Regions from separate parts of the Pseudarthrobacter defluvii genome, predicted to be linked through region 1. Evidence: riboswitches for the same ligand, from Rfam matches in the RefSeq annotation. Region 1 holds a riboswitch; the other holds the start of a gene.

Region 1 (4,177 bases):
CTCAGAAATTGGCTGGGTTCCCGCTGTGCCTCAACGCCGTGGATTTCCCGGGGAAATCCGTGAGCCGTCCCGGTGGAGAAGTCCGCTTGTTATGCACAGCGAATTGCTCCAGGGTCATAACCCAAGTGTTGGCGTAAGCACCGAAGATCCAGAATACGCTAAATCCGTCCACGGCCGCAAATGAGGCTGGTTCCGGCGGCCCGGCTGTGGTAGTAACCACAAACCCGGTGGGCAGCACCGCAACCATGCGGATCAATCATAGCGGCGCTGCTGCCCTCAGCAGTCAGGCATGCAGCCTCGGCGCGTCGAAAAATTCCACTTCCAGTCGGCAGGACTGCTTGAACGCGGTGACCATCGCTGCCCTTTCATGGTCGGAGGCCTTCCGCCCCGCCTCATCCACGATGGCAACAGCCCGGCGGGTGGCTTCGGCGAAGGCCTCGTCGGCATAGGTGCGGAGCCAGGCAGCGTAGGCATGCGCGTCCGGCTCACCGGAGGCAACGAACTGGGCGTGCAGCTTCTCCCCTACCTCGGCATAGAGCCAGAAGCAGGGCAGGACGGCGGCAGCCAGGACAGCATACGAGCCCGACGCCGAAGCTGCGGTGAGGTGGTCGACGTAGGCCTTTGTGACGGGGCCGAGGCCGCCCTGGGCTGGCCGGGTGCTGAGCCAGGAGCGGTGGAGTTCCGTTTCCACCTCGAGGCAATGTTGGGCCGATCCTGCCCAGAACAGCTGTTCGGCCTCCGAGGGGGCCAGGGCGCTGGTGCGGGCCAGCACGCGGGAGTACCCGTTGAGGTAAAGGGCGTCCTGGGCCAGGTAGTAGGCAAAGTCCTTCTCGGCCAGGTCTCCGGTGGCCAGGCCGCGGATGAAGTCCAGCGCATAGATATCGTCGAGGTCCTGTTGGGCTTCCGCCCACAGCCGGGCCGCGAAGCCGCCTTCCTGCAGTGCCGGCCGCAGGTGGTGGAAGTGGTGCACGGGTCCATTCCCCTGGCCCACCTCCAGCAGACCCGAGTTCTCGAGGGCACCCGCCAGCCAGGGCTTAACCGTCCGCAGTGACGCTTCCCAGTCGCCCAGGCGGGCCTGCACCGTTGCCATGGCAGAGGAAAGGGAGCAGCCTGTGCCGTGACTGTTGCGGGTGGAGATCCGGTTGCCCGGGACTTCCACTACGTCCTGTCCCAGCAGGCCCGCGGTGTTGACCAGCGCGTCCGGGCAGTCCGAACCTGCCAGGTGTCCGCCCTTGACCAGCACGGTTGCCCCGGTAGCGTCGGCCAGGCCCCGGCCCTGGGCCAGTGCCTCGTCCCAGTTCCCGGCGGGGGCCGCGCCCACCAGCATGGCAAGCTCGGGCAGGTTTGGGGTGATGAGGTGGGCAAGGGGCAGCAGTTCCCGCAGTGCGGCTTCTGCCGACTCCTGCAGCAGCCGGTCACCGCTGGTGGCAACCATCACCGGATCAAGAACCACGACGGCGGGACGCACCTTTTCGAGCCACCCGCGCACAGTGCGGATCACTTCCCCGTCACCCAGCATGCCTATCTTGACGGCGTCGATGCTGATGTCGTCACTGACGGCATCCAATTGCTGGGCCAGGAAGGCGGCCGGAGGCACGTGCACGGCCTGTACGCCCCTAGTGTTTTGGGCCGTGAGGGCGGTGATGGCGGCCATGCCGTAACCGCCGTGCGCGGCGATGCTTTTGAGGTCTGCCTGGATACCCGCTCCGCCCGACGGGTCCGAGCCCGCGATGGAGAGCACGCGGGGAACGTCACGGCCCGCAGGTAACGCGGCGAATGCACCGGAGGCAACTGGCAGGGGCATGGAAAGGGTGGAAGACAAGAGACATCCCTTCGCCGGTACTAGCCGGACAGGTTCAACGGGTCTGGATCTCAGCCGGCCTTCTGCGCGGCACCCCGTGTCGGTTCCCAGCCTAACCGCTGGGGCCTGACCGCAGGAAAGGTGACTGCAGGCGCGGGGAGGGTGGCCGCACGCAGGAGTCCCCGCCCTATGGACAGTTCCCCCTGTAATTTACGGGGGAACTGTCCACAAAGCGGGGACTCCTGAATGTTTCTTTGCTACAGCTCCGAGGCCGGGACGCCGACGCCGAGGATGATGGGTTCCTCTGCCGCCTTGCCCGGTTCCGCCGTGGCCTGTGCCTTATCCGTTTCCGGGGCCTTGGCTGCGTGCGAATGGCCTCCGGCAGTCGCCTGGACGTTTTCGTGGTGCTGGACAGCGGTCTCGTTGGCGGCACCCTGGGCACGGCTGGCACCCCGGTGGCGCCGCGGCCTCCGCTGACGCGACTGTTCCAGCGTGTGGTCCGAATAGTCCTTTTCGACGGGAGCATCCATTGCGGGGCGGGCTTCCGCTCCCCCGGTTTCGGCTTGCCGTTCCGGCGCGGGCTGTTCCGTTGCCGGCTGTTCAGGTGCCTGCGGCGTCTCGGCAGCCTTAGCTGGAGCGTCCTCCATGGACGACGCCGGCTGGCCGAGGTGGGCGAACGCTTCAGCGAGCCGGTCCAGGGTGAGGGCGGGCTTGGGCTGCTGCTCCTCCGCATGCTCCACGAACGGAAGCGGGACTTCCTCGCCGCCGAACGTCAGGACAGCTGCGGGACGCGTGGGGGCATCGGCGTCGTGCTTCTCCTCTGCCGGAGCGGCCGCCGCAGGCGGGGCTGCCGGCACCTGGCGGGTTGCGGCCACTTCGTCGTCGTGCAAGTGCGCGGCGTGGGCAGCAGCGGCGATGTTTGCCAGGGCAAGCCGGGTGGCTTCTGCCTTGGCGTGCCGCTCAGCGTCCGTGGGCTCCGGGTGGACAGTGTGGACCTGGACGGCAGGCACCGGTGCGGCTTCGGGCTGCTGGCCGCCGCGTCCGCGCCGCCGCTTGCGTTCCGAACGTGCGCCGGGCTGGTTGTTGTCAGTCCGCTGGCCTTCGGTGCGGTGGGCTTCGGTGCGGTGGGCTTCCGGCCGGGCTTCGGGCCGGTTGTCGCTGCGCTGGACGTGGTGGTGCTCGGCGGCAACGACGTTGGCGCGGCGGTGCTCCACGGGATCGTCGTGGGTCACCACGCCGCGGCCGGCGCAGGCCTCGCACTGTTCGCCGAAGACCTCCAGCAGCCCGGTGCCCATGCGCTTGCGGGTCATCTGGACCAGGCCGAGGGAGGTCACTTCGGCAACCTGGTGCTTGGTGCGGTCGCGGCCCAGGCATTCCACCAGGCGGCGCAGCACCAGGTCGCGGTTGGATTCGAGCACCATGTCGATGAAGTCGATCACGATGATGCCGCCGATATCGCGCAGCCGCAGCTGGCGCACCACTTCCTCGGCAGCTTCAAGGTTGTTCTTGGTGACGGTTTCCTCGAGGTTGCCGCCGCTGCCGGTGAACTTGCCGGTGTTGACGTCCACTACTGTCATGGCCTCGGTGCGGTCGATCACCAGGGAGCCGCCGGAGGGCAGGAAGACCTTCCGTTCGAGGGCCTTGTGGATCTGCTCATCGATGCGCCAGGCGGAGAAGATGTCCTGGTCCTTGGTCCACTTTTCGAGGCGGCCCACCAGGTCCGGGGCCACGTAGGTCACGTAGGCCTCGATGGTGTCCCATGCTTCCTCGCCGGAGACGATGAGCTTGGAGAAGTCCTCGTTGAAGACGTCGCGGACCACCTTGATGGTCAGGTCCGGCTCGCCGTAGAGCAGTTCGGGGGCCAGGATCTTGGTGGAGGCAGACTGGCTTTCAATGCCTTCCCACTGGGCCCGCAGCCGGTTGATATCGTGCGTGAGCTCTTCCTCGGAAGCGCCCTCGGCGGCCGTGCGGACAATGACGCCGGCGTGCTCGGGCAGGCGGTCCTTGAGGATGCGCTTGAGGCGGTTCCGTTCGACGTCGGGCAGCTTGCGCGAGATGCCGGTCATGGATCCGCCGGGTACGTACACCAGGTAGCGTCCGGGCAGCGAGATCTGGCTGGTGAGGCGGGCGCCCTTATGGCCCACGGGGTCCTTGGTGACCTGGACCAGGACGGTATCGCCGGACTTCAGCGCGTTCTCGATGCGGCGCTGCTTGCCCTCGAGGTTCACGGCTTCCCAGTTGACCTCGCCGGCGTACAGGACCGCGTTGCGGCCGCGCCCAATGTCAACGAACGCCGCTTCCATGGACGGCAGCACGTTCTGGACCTTGCCCAGGTACACGTTGCCGATCAGCGAATCCTGCTGCGTCTTGGACACG
Region 2 (4,177 bases), 420 kb from region 1:
ATCCCATCCTCGGGGACGGTTCCGTCAAAGGCGGTGTAGGAGGCTCCGCGGAACAGCATGCCTGCCGAATGCATGATGGCCAGCTGCCTCGGGTCGGTGGGATCCAGTGACCGCAGGTATTCGCCGTAGCTGACTTCGCCGTCCCACGGCCTGCCCAGCACCTCGGTCTGCAGCCGGAAATGCCTCAGGGACCGTTCATCCGGGGCCGGCATAGTTCGCAGGATGCCCACCTTGCCCTCCAGCATGAGCTCCGCCGCCGCCATCCCGGTCATCAACGAAATCTGCGCGTTCCAGTCCTCCACGGGAAGCTGCGGAACGGCGTCAATCCGGTAGCCGCCGTCGGGCAGTTGGACGATCTCCTGTTCGGGCATGTTGAGGCTGGCGCCTTCACGCGCCCGCTCCAGTGCCACCCGCTTCAGGCCCACCTCGCGGAGCAGATGGAGCACGGGGGAGGCCGTCCCGGCGTCGAGGTCTGCCTGGGCGCCCTTGTAGCTGAGCTTGTCACGGCTGCGGACCCGCGCCCGGCGGACGCCCACTGTCAGGACGGTTGCTTCGCCGTCGAGAGTGAAATCCCATACGAAGGCAGAACACTCCTGGCCGGGCAGCAGGCTCCCGGCCCCTTCGCTGATGACTTCCGGGTGCAGCGGGATCCGGCCGTCCGGTGCGTAGAACGTCTGTCCGCGCCGCCGCGTCTCGGCGTCCAGGGGACCTCCCGGCGCAACGAAGGCCGGAACATCGGCGATCGCGTACATCACGCGGTAGCCGTCCCCGTCCAATTCGATGAACACCGCCTGGTCCAGGTCCGTGGAGGACGCCGGGTCGATAGTGACAAACTCGACGGCGGTCAGGTCGTAGGACGGCAGTTGCAGCGCCGCCACGGCGGCCAGGGCGTCTTCCACGGCTTCGGCGGGATAGGGGCCGGGAAGTTCAAGTTCCGTCCGCAGCAGGCCCAGCGCCTCTTCCAAGGCATTCTTGTGGTCGTGAACGTTGGGAGCCAGCCGATGATGTGACACAAAATTCAGCGTAGCCCCAAGTTCCGCGATTAAGCAGGCTCAGGAGCCGGCGGCGTCCAGCGCGTCGAGGAGGGAGGCAGCAGCTGCGGCGGGATCAGGGGCTTCGGTGATGGCGCGGACCACCACGATCCTGCGCGCACCCGCCTCCGCCACCTGGTGGACGTTGCCGTGGTCGATGCCGCCAATGGCAAACCAGGGCACGGGATCGGCAGCCTGCCGGGACGCCCCGGCTGCGTACTTCACCAGTTCGGGACCGACGGCGGCCCTGCCGGGTTTGGTGGGGGTGGCCCAGACCGGACCCACGCAGAAGTAGTCCAGCCCGGAGGGGCCGGCGGTTGCGGCCAGGGCGGCATCCACCTGTTCGGTGGTGTGGCTGGAAAGTCCGATGGCGGCGTTGCCGTTGACCAGAGTGCGTGCTGCCGCCAGCGGCAGGTCCTTCTGGCCAATGTGGAACACGGGGGCCCCGGAAAGCACGGCGATGTCGGCGCGGTCATTGACCGCCCACAGCTTGCCGTGCCGGACCGCCACTTCCTTCAGCACCGCCAAGAGGTCCAGTTCCTCGGCGGCTTCGATGGTCTTGTCACGCAGCTGGATGATGTCCACGCCGCCGGCAAACGCCGCGTCCACGAACTCCGCAAAGTCGCCGCGGTCCCGCCGCGCATCGGTGCAGAGGTACAGGCGCGCCTTGAGGGCCTCGCTGTCGCGGGCATTGACAACCTCGGCACTGGCAACTCCGCCGGCCGGAGCATGGGAACCTGCGGGAAAGGATGAGGTGGTCGCATTCATGCCTGCAAGCCTAGTTCCTCTAAACTGGGGAGGTACTGCGGGAGCCCGCGGCAGCTGTCACAAAGCGCCGGGCTGAGAGGGCGTCAGAGCCGACCGCTTGACCTGATCCGGTTAATGCCGGCGTAGGGAAGGAACCCAGATGCATACCCCCGGCACCGCTCAGCCCGCATCCGTTGACGCGTCCATCCCCTCCACCCTTCGTGCCGACGTCGCCGTCATTGGCGGGGGAGTGGTGGGACATGGCATCGCCTGGGAATTGCAGCGTTCCGGACGCTCCGTCGTCCTCATCGACGATGCGCCGGGCGCCGGCGCCAGCTGGGCCGCGGCCGGCATGTTGGCCCCGGTGAGCGAACTGCACTACCAGGAGGAGGACCTCCTGGAACTCATGCTGGACGCATCGTCACGGTGGCCGGCGTTCGCTGCCGGTGTCACCGATGCATCGGGGGCGGATTCCGGATACCTCACGACGCCGACACTCGCCGTGGGTGCCGACGCCGCCGACCGCCGCGCGCTGATGGACCTGCGCACAGTTCAGCAGGCGAGCGGCCTGGCCGTGGAACCCCTGACCGTGCGGGAGGCCCGCAAACGCGAACCCCTCCTCAGCCCTGCCATCGCCTGTGCCCTCGACACCCCGGCGGACCACCAGGTGGATCCCCGCCGGTTGGTGGCGGCCCTGCGGCAGGCCCTGGCCCGCGCCGCCCAGGAGTTGCCTGGCCTGGTCGTGGCCGGTGCGGTGGACGGGTATGCCGTGCCGAAACGGGCAGCCGGGCTGATGTGGGAAGGCGGAACGGTCGCCGGCGTCCGGCTCGCCGGTGGCGGTGCCGTCCTGGCAACAGAAACCGTGGTGGCCAACGGCCTGCAGTCAGGCGCGCTCGCGGACCTGCCCCGTGGCCTCGAACTGCCGCTGCGGCCCGTCCACGGGGACATCCTCCGCCTTGCGGTTCCCCGGCACCTCCAGCCCCTGGTGACAGCAACGGTGCGGGGCCTGGTCCACGGAGTCCCGGTCTACATCGTCCCGCGGCAGGACGGGACCGTGGTGATTGGAGCCACCCAGCGCGAGGACGCCCTGTCCGATGCCGTCAGCGCCGGCGGCGTCTACCAGCTACTGCGCGATGCCCAGGCCCTGGTGCCCGCCGTCGCCGAACTCGAATTGCTGGAGTGCACCGCCCGTGCCCGCCCCGGAACCCCGGACAATGCACCGCTGCTGGGGCGGGTGCCGGTGGACCTGGCCTTAGGAAGCGAAGGATCCGGAGCGGATTCCGGTCACGTCCCGGGGCTCATCATCGCCACCGGGTTCTTCCGTCACGGCGTCCTCCTCACACCTGCGGCAGCAGCAATTTGCGCGGAACTGCTGGACGGAAAAGCCGACCCCCGCTGGGCACCCTTCAGCCCCGACCGGTTCTCCAGGCCGGCACCGGCGGCAAAAGACACCGATATCAAGGAGACAGCGTGAACATCACCCTCAACGGCAACCCGCACACGGTGGCGAACGGCGCCTCCATCACCACGCTCGTCAGCCAGGTCACCGGACGCCCGCTGGCTGACAACGGGCAGGCGACGGACGGTGGGAAACTGGGCGTCGCCGTCGCCCATAACGCCCAGGTGGTGCCGCGCAGCCAATGGTTCGCCACGGTGCTCGCCGAGGGCGACGACATCGAACTCGTTACAGCAGTACAGGGAGGCTGACGCCATGACCGAAACCAGCACCATCAACCCCGCCGGGAACACAGGTGCCGCCGACGCCCTGGTGATTGACGGCGTCGCCCTCGGCTCCCGCCTCATCATGGGCACCGGCGGGGCGCCCAGCCCGGACGGCCTGGGCGCAGCGCTCCTGGCCTCCGGCACTGCCCTGACCACCGTGGCCATGCGTCGTTACTCAACCGCCGAAACCGGCTCGCTGTTCCAGCTGCTGGTGGACCACGGGATCCGGGTGCTGCCCAACACCGCCGGTTGCTTCACCGCCAGGGACGCGGTCCTCACGGCGGAACTGGCCCGCGAAGCCCTGGAAACCGACTGGGTGAAACTGGAGGTCATCGCCGACGAACAGACCCTCCTGCCCGACGCCGTGGAGCTCGTGGAGGCCACGGAGCAACTGGTCAACCGCGGCTTCAAGGTCTTCGCCTACACCAACGACGACCCCGTGCTTGCCCTGCGGCTCGAAAACCTCGGCGCCACCGCCGTGATGCCCCTGGGCGCCCCGATCGGGACCGGCCTGGGGATCCTGAACCCGCACAACATCGAGCTCATCGTTTCGCGCGCATCGGTTCCGGTGGTCCTGGACGCCGGTATCGGTACGGCGTCCGACGCCGCCCTTGCCATGGAGCTGGGCTGTGACGCCGTACTGCTGGCCACGGCCGTGACGCGCGCGCAGAACCCGG

What was found. A riboswitch is a leader RNA that binds a small molecule or an ion and turns the genes downstream of it on or off. The one in region 1 is predicted to bind thiamine pyrophosphate.
Region 2: another riboswitch for thiamine pyrophosphate. It lies ahead of thiO (glycine oxidase ThiO); the one in region 1 lies ahead of thiD (bifunctional hydroxymethylpyrimidine kinase/phosphomethylpyrimidine kinase).

What each region holds. Positions count from the first base shown of each region.
Region 1 is NZ_CP066362.1:2,327,750-2,331,926, forward strand. It holds gene thiD (bifunctional hydroxymethylpyrimidine kinase/phosphomethylpyrimidine kinase) at 284-1,804, opposite strand; TPP riboswitch at 1,812-1,909, opposite strand; gene JCQ34_RS10770 (Rne/Rng family ribonuclease) at 2,059-4,177, opposite strand, start outside.
Region 2 is NZ_CP066362.1:2,751,136-2,755,312, reverse strand. It holds gene JCQ34_RS12680 (RNB domain-containing ribonuclease) at 1-1,013, opposite strand, end outside; gene thiE (thiamine phosphate synthase) at 1,053-1,799, opposite strand; TPP riboswitch at 1,827-1,945, shown strand; gene thiO (glycine oxidase ThiO) at 1,939-3,252, shown strand; gene thiS (sulfur carrier protein ThiS) at 3,249-3,485, shown strand; gene JCQ34_RS12660 (thiazole synthase) at 3,490-4,177, shown strand, end outside.